Regions from separate parts of the Mesorhizobium sp. B2-1-3 genome, predicted to be linked through region 2. Evidence: riboswitches for the same ligand, from Rfam matches in the RefSeq annotation. Region 2 holds a riboswitch; each other region holds the start of a gene.
The links. A riboswitch is a leader RNA that binds a small molecule or an ion and turns the genes downstream of it on or off. The one in region 2 is predicted to bind cobalamin.
Positions count from the first base shown of each region.

Region 1: linked by a shared signal. The riboswitch ahead of FJ973_RS04950 (CbtB domain-containing protein) and the one ahead of FJ973_RS18605 (ABC transporter ATP-binding protein) in region 2 are both predicted to bind cobalamin.
Region 3: linked by a shared signal. The riboswitch ahead of bluB (5,6-dimethylbenzimidazole synthase) and the one ahead of FJ973_RS18605 (ABC transporter ATP-binding protein) in region 2 are both predicted to bind cobalamin.
Region 4: linked by a shared signal. The riboswitch ahead of FJ973_RS30615 (aromatic ring-hydroxylating dioxygenase subunit alpha) and the one ahead of FJ973_RS18605 (ABC transporter ATP-binding protein) in region 2 are both predicted to bind cobalamin.

Region 1 covers NZ_VFWL01000002.1:83,210-86,774, reverse strand. The annotation lists gene cobO (cob(I)yrinic acid a,c-diamide adenosyltransferase) at 1-177, opposite strand, end outside; gene cobU (bifunctional adenosylcobinamide kinase/adenosylcobinamide-phosphate guanylyltransferase) at 179-694, opposite strand; gene FJ973_RS04955 (CbtA family protein) at 687-1,484, opposite strand; gene FJ973_RS04950 (CbtB domain-containing protein) at 1,500-1,679, opposite strand; cobalamin riboswitch at 1,715-1,911, opposite strand; gene FJ973_RS04945 (aromatic ring-hydroxylating dioxygenase subunit alpha) at 2,047-3,216, shown strand; gene FJ973_RS04940 (MFS transporter) at 3,220-3,565, opposite strand, start outside.
Region 2 covers NZ_VFWL01000010.1:240,723-244,287, reverse strand. The annotation lists gene FJ973_RS18615 (Gfo/Idh/MocA family oxidoreductase) at 1-364, opposite strand, end outside; gene FJ973_RS18610 (LacI family DNA-binding transcriptional regulator) at 546-1,571, shown strand; cobalamin riboswitch at 1,634-1,843, shown strand; gene FJ973_RS18605 (ABC transporter ATP-binding protein) at 2,100-2,888, shown strand; gene FJ973_RS18600 (ABC transporter substrate-binding protein) at 2,928-3,565, shown strand, end outside.
Region 3 covers NZ_VFWL01000019.1:32,742-36,306, reverse strand. The annotation lists gene FJ973_RS25250 (MFS transporter) at 1-820, opposite strand, end outside; gene FJ973_RS25245 (TetR/AcrR family transcriptional regulator) at 941-1,546, shown strand; gene bluB (5,6-dimethylbenzimidazole synthase) at 1,592-2,344, opposite strand; cobalamin riboswitch at 2,393-2,573, opposite strand; gene FJ973_RS25235 (histone deacetylase family protein) at 2,695-3,565, shown strand, end outside.
Region 4 covers NZ_VFWL01000035.1:164-3,543, forward strand. The annotation lists gene FJ973_RS30610 (DUF680 domain-containing protein) at 23-220, opposite strand; cobalamin riboswitch at 700-902, shown strand; gene FJ973_RS30615 (aromatic ring-hydroxylating dioxygenase subunit alpha) at 1,033-2,280, shown strand; gene FJ973_RS30620 (hybrid-cluster NAD(P)-dependent oxidoreductase) at 2,300-3,380, shown strand, end outside.

The sequences.
Region 1 (3,565 bases), on a different contig from region 2:
GAGCATCCGCAGCGCCAGGCCAAAGGCAGCCGTGGTCTTGCCTTTGCCCGGGCCGGTGTTGACGATCAGCAGCCCCTTTTCGACCGTCTTGCTCGCCACCTCGGCGTCTTGGACCGCCTTGCGCTTGGCCATCTTGGCGCGGTGGCGCTCTTCGTCCTTTTCGTCGATGTCGGTCATGTCACTTCACCTTGAGCGGCAGCCCCGCCACCATCAAAAGCACGGTCTCGGCAATCGCCGCGACCTGCTGGTTGAGCCGGCCGGCGGCGTCGCGGAACCGGCGCCCCAGCGCATTGTCGGGCACGATGCCTTGCCCGACCTCGTTGGATACCACGAACCAGGGTCCGCGCGGCCGCGACAGCATGTCAGCCAGCCGCCGACATTCGGCCTCTACATCATGATCGGCCAGCATGTGATTGGTCAGCCAGAGCGTCAGGCAGTCGACAAGCACCGGCTGGTCCTCCGGTAGGGCCTCGAGTGCACCGACAAGGTCTAGCGGTGCATCGATGGTCGTCCAGCCCTCGCCGCGCCGCGACCGGTGCAACGCGATGCGCTGCCGCATCTCGTCGTCATAAGGTTGCGCCGTGGCGATGTAGGCCCATGGCGAAGGCAAGGCGGTCATCAGCGTTTCGGCGTGCGCGCTCTTGCCGGAGCGCGCACCGCCGATGATGAAGGTCAGTCTTCCGCGATCAGGCAAAGCTGTCGCGCAGGCTCGTCGCGCTGCCGGTGAAGCGTCCACGCACCACGCCGACGACAGCGCCCAGCACGAGCCAGAACACCAGGTTCGTCACTGTCACCGCCACCACGAACTGATGGTGCAGGCCTTCCGGGATCGGCGTCTCGAAACTGTCGGGCTGCGGCGCGCCGACGATATGCGGCGCGACGATCAACACCACACCCAGAATCGCCAGCGGCAGTGATTTGCGGAAGGCGATCAGGGCAAGGCCGATCGCCGTCGCCGCCACCGTCGCCGTCCACCAGATCTGGCGTGGCAGAAGCTCGGCGGCAGGCATGGCCGGCAGTTCCGGCGGCAGGCCGAGGCCCGGCGCCAGCGTGAACACGGCAAAGCCGGCCAGTCCCCAGAACACGCCCTGGCGCCAGTTGCCGATGCCGCCGGCGAATTCCGAAACCGCGACCAGGACCAGCGCGAAGCCGATGCCGGTGACGATGTTGGCAAGCACGCTGAAAGCGAAACGCTCGAAGCCGTCGGCCGGCGCCCAGCCTTCCTCTTCAGCCGGAACAGCTTCAGCGGCTGCCGGCGCGGCGGAGCTCATGGCATTGCCCGCCGGGGCGGCAGAGTTCATGGCGTTGTTGTCGGTCGGGGCCGGTGCGGTATGGTCGTGGTGGTGGCCGCCGCCGGCCTGTTCGTAGACTTCCGCCTTCAGGATCAACGGCACGGTGGCATAGGCCTGCATGCAGGCGAGAACGACACCGGCCACGAGCCCTGCGATCGCCGCGATGAACACGACGTTGCGAAACAGGTTCATGATGTCAAATCCCTATCAGTGGCAGGGAAACGCCATCGAGTGGCGATAGTCGTGCGCGGCATTGTGGACCGCGTCGATATGCGAGAAACCGACAAAGCCTACGACGAAAACGCCGAGCAGCGCCGCGAGCGCGAGCTGCAGGAGGCGCGACTGCGAGGAGATGGAGGCGCCGAGGGAGACGGAAGCGGTATTCATGTCTTGTCCTTTCACCCTCCACCCGAGGGCATCGAAGTCAGTTTCCTGTCGCCGGCAGGTCTCCTGGCTCGCGGATCAGCGCCCTTCCCCACCTTCCCGAAGAAAATCTTCAGTGGCATATGGAGAGGACTACCGCACACAGTTGCGGGGGCAGCCACGGCATTGGGCAACAAATCTGCCCGCACCGCATTCCCTCTTGGCTCCAATCGGAACCGACGACGAAGGTGACTATAGGGAAAATCGCCGCATCCGGCAAACCAAAATTCCGACGGCGACAAGCGCTTTAGCGCCGTCCGGCCGCTTGCTCCGCTGCAATTGACAATTTCCGTGGCCGGGTGTCGGCTGCCATCCTCACAGGAGGCCAGCCATGCAGCCCGTCCAGAGCCAGCACGCCCCCTATAACGGCCTCACCCGGGCCGAGCCGACATTGCCGTCCTCGGCCTATTGGGATGCGGCGGCCTACCAGCGCGACCTCGACGCCATCTGGTACAGGAACTGGCTGCTCGTCTGCCGTGAAGCTGATCTCGCCCAACCGCTGGCTTTCCGCACCTTCCGTGTCGGCAGCCAGGAGATCGTCGTGCTGCGTGACGATACCGGCGAACTGCGCGCCTTCCACAACACCTGCCGGCATCGCGGCTCGCAGCTTTGCCAGGAACGCGAGGGGCGGCTGAAGGCGCGGCTGATCACCTGCCCCTACCACGCATGGTCCTATTCGCTGCGCGGCGAGCTCGTGCGCGTGCCATCGAAAACGCTGCCCGAAGGTTTCGACAAGGCGGACCATCCGCTCTATCGCGTCGCGCTGTCGGTCTGGCGCGGCTTCGTCTTCGTCAATCTCGCGGAAGATGCCGCCGGCTCGGCGCACTCATCCTTCGACCCGGCCTCCGGCGATCTCGGCAACTGGCCGCTGGAATCGCTGGTATCGGGCCATGTGCTGCGCAAGGTGATGAACTGCAACTGGAAGATCTTCTGGGAAAACTTCAACGAATGCCTGCATTGCCCCGGCGTCCACAAGGACCTGTCGCGGCTGGTGCCGATCTACGGCCGCGGCCTGATGGGCCGGCATGACGACCCCGAATGGACCCGCCATGCCGACAATGACGCGCCGGAATTTTCCGGCGGGCTGCGGGCGGGTGCCGAAACATGGTCACGTGACGGCCAGGCGCATGGGCCGGTCTTTTCGGGCCTGACGCCGGCCGAGCACGCCGCCGGCCAGACCTACGCCACCAGCCTGCCCTCGATGTTCATCGTCGGCCACGTCGACTATGTCAGGTCCGTACGGCTGGTGCCGCTTGGCCCCGAGCAGACCGAATTGACCGCCGAATGGCTGTTCGCGCCCGACGCGCTCGCCGCCACCGACATCGACAACATCGTCGGATTCGGCACCCAGGTGCTGGAGGAGGATGCCGCGATCTGCGAGGTCAACCAGAAAGGGCTGCGCTCCATGCGCCATAAGGCCGGCGTGCTGATGCCGGAGGAGTACGACCTCCACCGCTTCCACGATTGGGTACGCGAACGACATGCTGCGCTTGTGCCGTAAGCTTCACAGCGACTTCGGCAGATACCGCCAGGTGACATAACCGCAGACCGCCGCAAGCAGGCCGAGCGTGACGAAAACCGAGCCCAGTCCGAAAAAGGCCAGCACCACCGAGTAGACCAGCGGCGGCGTCAGTTCGGAAAAGTCGAGATAAGTGCGGTAGACCGCAGCCATCTGCGCCCGCTCATAAGAGCGGACCGAGCGCATGAAGGCGGTCGAGCCCAGCGCGTCGAGCGCGATGGTGAAGAAGGCGCCGCACAGCAGCAAGGCGCCGGTGACGAGCGGCGCGCTTTCGCCGACGGCACCCGCCGCCAGCAGCACCACCGACATGGCGAAATAGGCAAAAGTCATG
Region 2 (3,565 bases):
CCACGGCATGGATGCGCCGGGCGCGCCGCGCATCGTCGATGATGGCGCGCGCATTGTCCGGGCTGTCGGCCAGCGGCTTTTCCGTCAACAGATGACAGCCATGGGCAAAGGCCGAATTCGCCACGGCGCGACGGGCGGAAGGCACGACCACGTCGAACACCGCATCGGGTCTGGTCTGGGAGAGAACGACGTCGAGATCGGTCCCGATCGCGACCCCGGCGAGGTCGTATTCGCGTGCCCGCTGGCGCGCCCTGTCGGCGTCGAGGTCGACGAGACCGACGATCTTGACGGCAGGGGATTGGCTGATGGCCTCGAGCCAGGTTTTGCTCATGGCTCCGCACCCGACCAGGACGACGTGCATCATCCAGCGCTCCTCCGGCCAACCCCTCCTGGCTGGCACCCACGGCAGTCCGTAAATGACTTCCGTAAACGTTTACGATGACACACCCGATGGCATATATTGTCAATCGGATTTGTACCGTCGGCTCTGAAACGCCTTGGCCGCACGACCGGCTGGTGCTAGCCAGAAGCAGGAGGGGGAGGTCTTGGCGTCCAGCATTCACGATCTTGCGCGGCACCTGAACATTTCGATCGGTACAGTCTCGCGCGCGCTTAACGGGCGCGCCGACGTGAACGCCGAGACACGCCAGCGCGTGCTCGAGGCGGCCCGGAAGCTCAATTATTCACCGAACCACTCGGGCAGGAACCTACGCCGCGGCACCACCCATGCCGTGGCTTTCATGCTGCAGCCGCATCCGGGCGACCAGCAGTATGGCGAGCCGTTCTTCATTCCGTTCCTCACCGGACTGCAAGCGACATTGGCCGAGTGCGGGCTGGACCTGATCATCGTCATGGGCGCGCCGGCGGATTATCAACAGGAGCGGCTGCGCCGCGTCGTCGAGACGCGTCGTGCCGATGCCGTCGTACTGGCCTGGACGCGGCGCGAGGACGATCGCATCGACTATCTGAGCAAGGCCGGCTTTCCCTTCGCGACGCTCGGCCGAAGCCGGTCCGGCGACGACAGCTATCCCTCTCTGGATCTGGATTTCGAGAAGGCGGGCGCCGATGCGGTCGACCGGCTGGTTGCGCGTGGCCACCGCCGCATCGCCGCCATCCGGCCGTCGCTTGACCTGAATTTCGGTTATCTGTTTCTGGAGGGTTATTGCAAGGCGCTGCGGCGGCACGGCATCGAAGTCGATCCCGGCCTGATTGTGGACGGTTTTATCAACGAAGCCGGTGGCTACGCGGTGACACCGCAAGTCATGCGGTCGAAGGATCCGCCGACCGCGATTATCTTCAACAACGACTCGATGGCGCTCGGCGGCTGCAAAGCGCTCGCCGAAATGGGGATCAAGCCCGGGCAGGATGTCGCGGTGATCGTCATCGTCGACACGCCGCTCTGCCGTTATTTCTCGCCGGCGCTGACCGGCTTTCGTCCGAGCCTTGACCCGATGGGGCGGCGGCTCGGCGAAATCCTGCTCGCCTCGCTCCCGGCTTTCGCCGGCGCGAAAGGGCCAGAGATCATTCGCGAGGTCTGGCCGCTGGAACTGGTGGCGCGCGATAGTGATTGACCACACGTTTGTATCGTTATAACAGAACATGCATCGACCTTGCCTCGACGCTGCCTGCATCCTAGGCTGCGACTCGTGATGGTCCCCGCGCCGCAAGGCGAGGGGTGAAAAGGGAACATGGTGAGGCCCGATTTTCGGGTCGAAGCCATGGCTGCCCCCGCAACTGTAAGCGGCGAGCAAAATCCGAGAAGCCACTGGCCGGCAAGGCTGGGAAGGCAGGATGGCGCAACGACCCGCGAGCCAGGAGACCTGCCATCTGCATGGGTTGACCGGACGGGGTGTGCCGGGAGGAGACGCGGGGTTCGGTCTTGTCGACCGGTTCAAGCCAGCTTCCTTCCGTCGCCATTTTTGAAAGTGACGGAAGTTGGACGGCTCCATCGATCGCATTCACTGCATTCCCATGCATCGCATCATCGTGTGCACGCTTTGCCGCGATATCGCCACCGAGGTGAATTCAGGCCAGCGTCCGGCAGGATTGGCAAGCAAGACGCTGGCCCGTATTCCGGCAGGCCCTGCAAGGAATTGCCCATGACCGCGCCGCTTCTCGAGGCCCGCGACCTGGCCGCGGCGGCGGATGGCCTGCATCTGGTGCATCCGGTCAGCCTTTCGGTGGCGGCGGGCGACCGTCTCGCCATCATCGGTCCCAACGGCGCCGGCAAGACGACATTGCTGCGCATGCTGTCGGGCATGCTGCGGCCGAGTTCGGGCGAAGTGAAGCTCACCGGCCGCCTGCTGGACAGGATTTCGACCGCCGAGCGGGCGCTGCACATCGCCGTCGTCGGCCAGACCGATCAACCGGATCCACGGCTGGCGGTGATCGATTATGTCGAGCTCGGCCGGGTTCCGCATACCGGCCGCAGGCACAGGAGCGAGGAACGCGACATTGTCGTCGAGGCGCTGCGCCGGACCGGGCTGTTGCCGCTGCTTGGCCGCACCATCGGCTCGCTGTCGGGCGGCGAGCGCCAGCGCGCCCAGCTTGCCCGCGCCATCGCACAGGAGCCGAAGATCCTGTTCCTCGACGAGCCGACCAACCATCTCGACCCGCGGGCGCGCAGCGAGTTGCTCGAACTGGTTGCAGGCCTCGGCATGACCGTGATCGCGGTGCTGCACGATCTGGCGCTGGTGACGCCTTTCGCCACCAGGGTCGCGGTGATGAGCCATGGCCGGTTGCATGTGCTGGCGCCGCCACGCGAAGCACTCACTCAGCAGCTGATCCGCGAGATCTTCGGTGTCGACGTCTTTAGGTTGCGCCACCCGACGGAGGACCGCGAGCTGACGGTGTTCGAGGTTCCGAACCGTGCCGCGCCATCTTCGTGAGCGCAGATCCAATTCCCGTGCAACGAAGGAGCAACATCCGTGAAACGCCTTGCCGTATCTCTTGCCTTCTCCCTGCTGGCCTCTACGGCCTTCGCCTTTCCGGTGACGGTCGACAGCTGCGGCAAGTCGCTGACCTTCGACGCGCCTCCAAAGCGCGCTGTCATTCACGATCTCAACATGGCCGAGATGGCCTTCGCCCTGAAGCTGCAGCCGTCGATCGTCGGCCTGACCGGCATCACCGGATGGTACAAGGTCGGCCCCGAATTTAAGGCCGAGCAAGGCTCGATCCCGGAACTGGCGCCCAAATATCCGACGCTGGAAAACCTGGTCGCTGTCGAGCCCGACTTCTTCTTCGCCGGTTGGTACTACGGCATGAAGCCGGGCGGCGAGGTGACGCCCGATACGCTGGCGCAACACGGCATCAAGACCCTGGTGCTGACGGAAAGCTGCGTCCATCTCGACAAGAACCGCCCCGCCGCTTCGATGGACCTGCTCTATGGCGATGTCGAGAAGCTGGGCAAGATCTTCGGCAAGGAGGCCGAAGCGGATAAGCTCGTCTCCGGCTGGAAGGCGCAGCTCGCCGAAATCACGGCCAAGGTCGGCGCCCGCAGGGGAACGCGCGTGTTCCTCTATGATTCCGGCGAGGACAAGCCGTTCACATCAGGCAAGTTCGCCAT
Region 3 (3,565 bases), on a different contig from region 2:
GCGTCTTGAGGTTGAGCGCGCCGACCACGATGCCCAACACGAACGATCCCAGCGCATAGACGCCGATCACCAGGCTTGCGGCACCGGCTTGGCCGAACTCCTTGGTGATCGCCACGGTGCTCACTTCCGTCGTCGCGAAGGTCGCGCCGATGAAGATCAGGGTGAAGGTGATGATCTGTACCGGCCGCAGGCGGATTGCCGAGCCAGTCGAACCATGGTCCACCGGCCGCACTTTCGGCTCGGTCGATCGCTGCAGGATGAATGCTATCGAGCCCAAAGCGAGAAACAACGTGCTCGCCAGCATGCCTGCTTCCGGAAACAGCGCCGCACTGAGGCCCACCGACAGCGCCGCGCCGGCGATATAGACCAGTTCGTCGGCCGCCGATTCGAAGGCGAAGGCGGTGTTCATCTCCGGCCGGCCGCGAAAAAGCTCGGTCCAGCGCGCGCGCACCATTGCCGGCATGCTGGGCATGGCCGCTGCCAGCAGCGCCGACACGAACATTGTCCATACCGGCCAATCCTGGTTGGCCGACGCAATCAGCAGCAGGAATGCCAGCACGGAGATGATGGTGGTGGGCACGACGATCCATGTCTGGCCGAGGCGGTCGACCAGCCTGGAGATCTGCGGCGCCAGGAAAGCGTTGGCCAGCGCGAATGTCGCCGAGACGGCACCCGCCAGCCAGTATTCGCCACGCGTCTGCGACAGCATCGCCACGATGCCGATCGGCGCCATGGCGATCGGCAGGCGCGCCATGAAGCCTGCAGCGGCAAAGCCCTTGGCGCCAGGGGCTCGAAAGATCTCGGAATAGGGGTTCTGCATGGTCCGTTCCTCGACAAAAGGCGATTCGGAAATTACATACGATGCGTATGAACACTAAATAGATCATACGTCGCGTATGTCAATTGGCATACGTGACGTATGTGGATAAGGCCAGAAGAGATGCACAAGCCCCGCAGGGAAATGATCGCCGAAACGCGCGCCAAATTGATTGCCGCGGCCCGGCATGCGTTCGGAACGATCGGTTATGCCGAGGCATCGATGGATGATTTCACCGCATCGGCAGGGCTGACGCGCGGTGCGCTCTATCATCATTTCGGGGACAAGAAGGGGCTTTTGCAGGCGGTTATCGCCGAGATAGACGCCGAGATGGCGGCACGGGTGAATGAGGTTGCAGCGAAAGCACCGACCCGCTGGCAAAGCTTCGTCGACGAATGCACGAGCTACATCGAAATGGCGCTGGAGCCGGAAATCCAGCGCATCATGTTTCGGGACGGTCCGGCCGTGCTGGGGGATCCCGCGCAATGGCCGAACGCCAATGCCTGCGTCGCGTCGATGACCGATCACCTGACGACGCTGCAGGGCGACGGGGTGGTTGTCCCGGGCGTAGACCCCGAGACCGCGGCACGGCTGATCAACGGGGCGAGCAGCCAGGCGGCGCAGCGGATCGCCAATTCGAACGACCCGGAAGCGACGTCGAAGACCGTGGTGGCGGCATTCAAGCAACTGCTCGAAGGATTGTTGAGGAAGGATGCCGGAGCCGCCTGACGACGGCAGGCCGCCGGCAGCGCGCTGCGCATGCCGTATCCGAAATCAAATCAAGGGTTTGTCAGACTTTTCGCATGTTGCCGCCTTGAGGCGTGCGATCGTTGATTTGAGCGGAACTTCGCCCTGTCCGCAAAACGTCTCGCTCATGATCAGCTCGGGCAGCGGCAGCCGCCGCCCCCAGCCATGTGTTTCGAGGTCCGGTTTCGGCGCGAACTCCGAGACACGGCCGACACAGAGATAGGCCACCGGCGTCACATGCTCGGGAATCGACAGAAGGCCTTTCAACGCCTGCGCCTCGATAATGCTGACCCAGCCAACGCCGACGCCTTCGGCGCGCGCCGCCAGCCAGAAATTCTGCACCGCGCAGACCGTGCTGTAGAGATCCATCTCGGGATTGTGCCAGCGTCCCAGCGGCGAACCCTGTGAGCGTCGGCGGTCGCAGGTGATACAGATATTGAGCGCGCTTTCGCAGATGCCTTCCAGCTTGAGCTTGCGGTAGAGCGCCCGCCGCTCTTCCTCGATCGCCGGCAATTCCTGCTCGCGCGCCGCGAGGAACAGGTCGCGCACCTGTTCCCGTCGTTCGGTGCCACGAATGACGATGAAATTCCATGGCTGCATGAAGCCGACCGATGGCGCGTGATGGGCGGCAAGCAGCAGCCGCGCCAAGACCTCGTCGTCGACGGCCTCTGATGTAAAATGGCTGCGGACATCGCGCCGCGTGAACATGGCGCGGTAGACCGCATCGCGCGCCATCTGGTCGAATCCGTCACCCACGGGGATGGTCATATTGTCCGGCATCGCTTGTCCCCTTGCGATTGCAATCAACTGCCGTCCGCCTGACCATGCGGATGACGATGCCTGCCAGGCCGGTCTTCTGGCTCGGGATCAACCCGCATCCGGCGCCTTCCCGTCATCGACAGTGGCATTTACCGGCGCGGTCCCCCTTACAGCGTTGGGCACGCCACGGTATCAAACCGTGTTCCCGATTCTCCCGCTCGCGGCGGGCACCAGGCAGTGGCCGGGACTTTACGACGAAGCCCCTGCGCCGCCAATCCCCGCGGCGACGCGAACGGACGCAAGCGCGATTTTCCCCAACCATCAGGCCGCAACGCATGGCCATCGCCGCGCCAGGGCACTAGATAGGGAGCATGGCCACTCGTCTCTACACCCATCCGATCTTCCTCGAGCACATCACGCCACCCGGCCATCCGGAGCGGCCGGACCGCTTGCGCGCAATCGAGCGCGTGCTCGACGACGAGGCTTTTGCCGCGCTCGATCGCCTCGAGGCGCCACAAGGCGACGAGGCCACCATTCTCTACGCGCATCCCGAGGATTTCGTCGAGCGGGTACGCGCCGCCATTCCCGATACGGGCATCGCCCGCATAGATGCCGACACAACGGCCAGCCCGAAGAGCTGGCAAGCGGCGATCACCGCGATCGGCGCCGCCAACGCCGCCGTCGACGACGTCTTTGCCGGCAGGGCAGACAACGTTTTCGTCGCCGCCCGGCCGCCCGGCCATCATGCGGAGAAAGCGACGGCGATGGGCTTCTGCCTGTTCAACACGGCGGCCATCGCCGCACGTTATGCACAGCGCAAACACGATATCGAACGCGTCGCCATCGTCGACTGGGACGTGCATCACGGCAACGGCACGCAGGATGTTTTCTGGGACGATCCGTCCGTGCTTTATTGCTCGACGCACCAGATGCCGCTCTACCCCGGCACCGGAGCAAAGAACGAAACCGGCGCCGGCAACATCGTCAACGCGCCGCTTGCGCCGCAGACCGGCAGCGAGGCGTTCCGCGATGCCTTCCTGTCGCGCGTGCTGCCCTCGCTCGACAATTTTGCACCCGACCTGATCATCATTTCGGCCGGCTTCGACGCGCATCATCGCGATCCGCTGGCCGAGATCAACCTGACCGAGGATGATTTCGACTGGGCGACCGGCCAACTCATGCAGCGCGCGGCGCGCCACAGCGCCAACCGGCTCGTCAGCCTGCTCGAGGGCGGCTACGATC
Region 4 (3,380 bases), on a different contig from region 2:
GCCGTCAACTGGAGATCGGCTGTTAGTTGTTGCCGAAGAGGTTGCGATCGGCACCCTGGACAGGCGTCTGGGCAGCCGGTTCCGACTTCTTGGTCGAAGCGGTGTACGAGCTGTCGACGGCGGTGGCCGCAGGGGCATTCGAACCATAATGGTCGCTACTAGCGAAGGCGCTGCCGGAAACAGCCAGAAGGGCGGCGGCAGTGAGAATGATCTTTTTCATTTTTTGATACTCCAGTATTTTTCCGTCCGTCTAGCGGCGTGTCTTGGGAGGAAATCGCGTCGTTCGGACAGCCCCGATGTGGGAAAGCCATACCGCCATTTCCAATCACGAAGTTTTTCCGTGTGGACCAAGTTTCCACCACTTGAAATTGTGCCAGAGCCTTCAACATTCGTTTTTTTCTGTTTACTATCAGTTGGTTATGCAAACGCGTCGCGCGATCACCAACTGTGTCGAAGGCCCAGTGTTCACACCGTCCTGCACGCATCGTCAACAGAAACGAACCGTTCGGTTCGATTTTAGAGGGCGCTAACAGTCACTTTTCGAAACCGTTAACCTTTTTTGCCTCCGCCACGAGACGGAATCCGAGGCGGCGACCTGAGGCTTTCTGCCCTGCAACGGCGGCCGCGCCGTTTCCAATGCGTGTCGCGCGGCATGGATGCGATGTCGTTTTCATGCCGACGACAAGTCGGCGATCATGGTTAGATCCTGCCATCTCAGGTGCCGCCGCGTGACGACGAGGCGGAGAATTGGGAAGCCGGTCAGAATCCGGCGCTGCCCCCGCAACGGTGGTGGAGTTCAGGTCGCAACGGGAGACCACTGGGCAAAGGCCTGGGAAGGTGTCGCGACAGTCCGCAAGGACAGCTCCAGAGCCCGGAAACCAGCCCGAGATGTTGGACTCGACTGATCGCGGCGGGCGGTCAAGAGGCGGATGGTGCATGTCCGGCGCAAGCCGGCGCGCGGCTTGATCCTTCCTCTCTCCCCTCCGTTCAGTCCTTCGATGCGAGGACAGGACTTCAATGCGAGGACAGGACATGGATGCGCGCAACGACATGCTGAAACGGCTGCAAGACCGCAGGGACGGCTTCTCGCTCGAGCAGCCCTTCTATACCGATCCCGACTACTTCAAGCTCGACATGGAGCTGATCTGGTACCGCGACTGGCTGTTCATCGGCCATGATTGCGAACTGCCCCGGCCCGGCAGCTTCATCACCGTGCAGATCGGCGACTATCCTGTGGTGCTGGTGCGTGACCAGAAGGGCAACATCAACGCCTTCCACAATTCTTGCCGCCATCGCGGCAGCCGCGTCTGCAACACAGACAAGGGCACGGCGGCGAAGCTCGTCTGCCCCTACCATCAGTGGACCTATGAACTGGACGGCAGGCTGCTGTTCGCCAGGCAGATGGCCGAGGGTTTCGACAAGAGCCAGTTCGGCCTGAAGCCGGTCGCCTGCGAAAGCGTCGGCGGCTACATCTTCATTTGCCTCGCCGACGAGCCGGCGGATTTCGCGCCGATGCGGACGATGATCGAACCCTATTTGCTGCCGCATCGGCTGCGCGAAGCAAAGGTCGCCTTCGAGAGCACCATCGTCGAGAAGGGCAATTGGAAGCTGGTCTGGGAAAACAACCGCGAATGCTATCATTGCGCCGGCAACCATCCGGAGCTCTGCAAGACCTTCCCGGAGGCGCCGACCGTGACTGGCGTGCAAGACGCCGACAGCGACCCGGAGATGCTGTCGCACTGGGCCAAGTGCGAGGCGGCCGGCCTGCCGAGCAGGTTCCGCATCGACCCGGCCGGACAGTACCGTGCCACCCGCGCGCCGCTGCTGCGCGATGCCGTCAGTTATACGATGACGGGAAAACGCGCGGTCAAGAAGAACCTGTCCGACGGCGTTGCCACCGACCGCATCGGCTCCTTGCTGCTCTATCACTATCCGACGACCTGGAACCACATCCTTGGCGACCACGCCGTCACGTTCCGCGTGCTGCCGATCAGCGCCACCGAGACCGCGGTGACGACCAAATGGCTGGTTCACAGGGACGCGGTCGAGGGCGTCGACTACGACCTTGCCGAACTCACCCATGTCTGGACCGAGACCAACGGCCAGGATCGTCGCATCGTCGAGGAAAACGCCTTCGGCATCCTGTCGCCGGCCTATGAACCCGGCCCCTATTCCGAACTGCACGAAGGCGGCGTCATCCAGTTCGTCGACTGGTACGCGCGTTTCATCGGTCCGCGCCTCGCCGAAGACGGCCGGCCGGCCCTGCGCAGCGTTGCTTGAGAGGTAAGGGATGAATGCGATGACGGATCTCGGCCTCTATCGCCATCTCGATCAGATGGCGCCCTGGAACGACAGGCTCCAGGTGCTGGAAGTGATCGGCGTGAGCGACGAGGCGCCTGATGTAAAGACCTTCACCTTCCGCTCCGACAACCAGACCTGGTTCCGCTACAAGCCGGGCCAGTTCGTGACGCTGGAACTGCCGACAGCGGATGGGTTGCTGATGCGCACCTACACGCTGTCGTCTTCGCCTTCACGGCCATTCTCGATCGCGGTGACGGTGAAGGCGCAGGCCGGCAGCACCGGCACACGCTGGATGTTCGACCATTTGAGGCCTGGTTCGCACGTCAAGGCGTATGGGCCGGCCGGAGACTTTTCGCTGCACAGCCACCCGGCGGCCAAATATCTGTTCATCTCGGCCGGCTCCGGCGTGACGCCGATGATGTCGATGCTGCGCTGGCTGAATGACTGCGCGCCATGGACCGATGTCGGCTTCGTCAACTGCGCCCGCCGCCCCGAAGAGATCATCTTCCGCAAGGAGCTGGAATTGCTCGGCAGCCGCATGCCCGGCCTGTCGCTCGGTTTCATGATCGAGGAGCGGTCGAGCCGGGAAGGCTGGTTCGGCCATATGGGCCGCATCGACGCCATCCGGCTGCCGCTTTTGGCGCCCGATTTCCGAGAGCGCGAAATCTTCTGCTGCGGCCCCGACCCCTTCATGCGTGCCGTGCGCGGCATGCTCGAAGCCGCCGGCTTCGACATGGCGAGATACCATCAGGAGAGCTTTGCAGCGCCGCTGGTGGAGGAAATCCCGGCGCCGTTCGCCTCGCCGACCGGAGACGGCGCAGCCATTCCTGTCGAAGCCGCGACGCCGATCCGGTTCTCGATTTCGGACGTCGATGCCGCATGCGTCGCCGGCCAGACGGTGCTGCAGACGGCGCGCGCCTCGGGAGTCAGAATCCCCGCCGCGTGCGAATTCGGCCTGTGCGGAACCTGCAAGGTCAAGAAGCTCTCGGGCGAGGTCGAGATGAGCCACAATGGCGGCATCCTCGATCACGAGATCGAGGACGGCTTCATTCTCGCCTGCTGCTCCAAGCCGCTTTCGG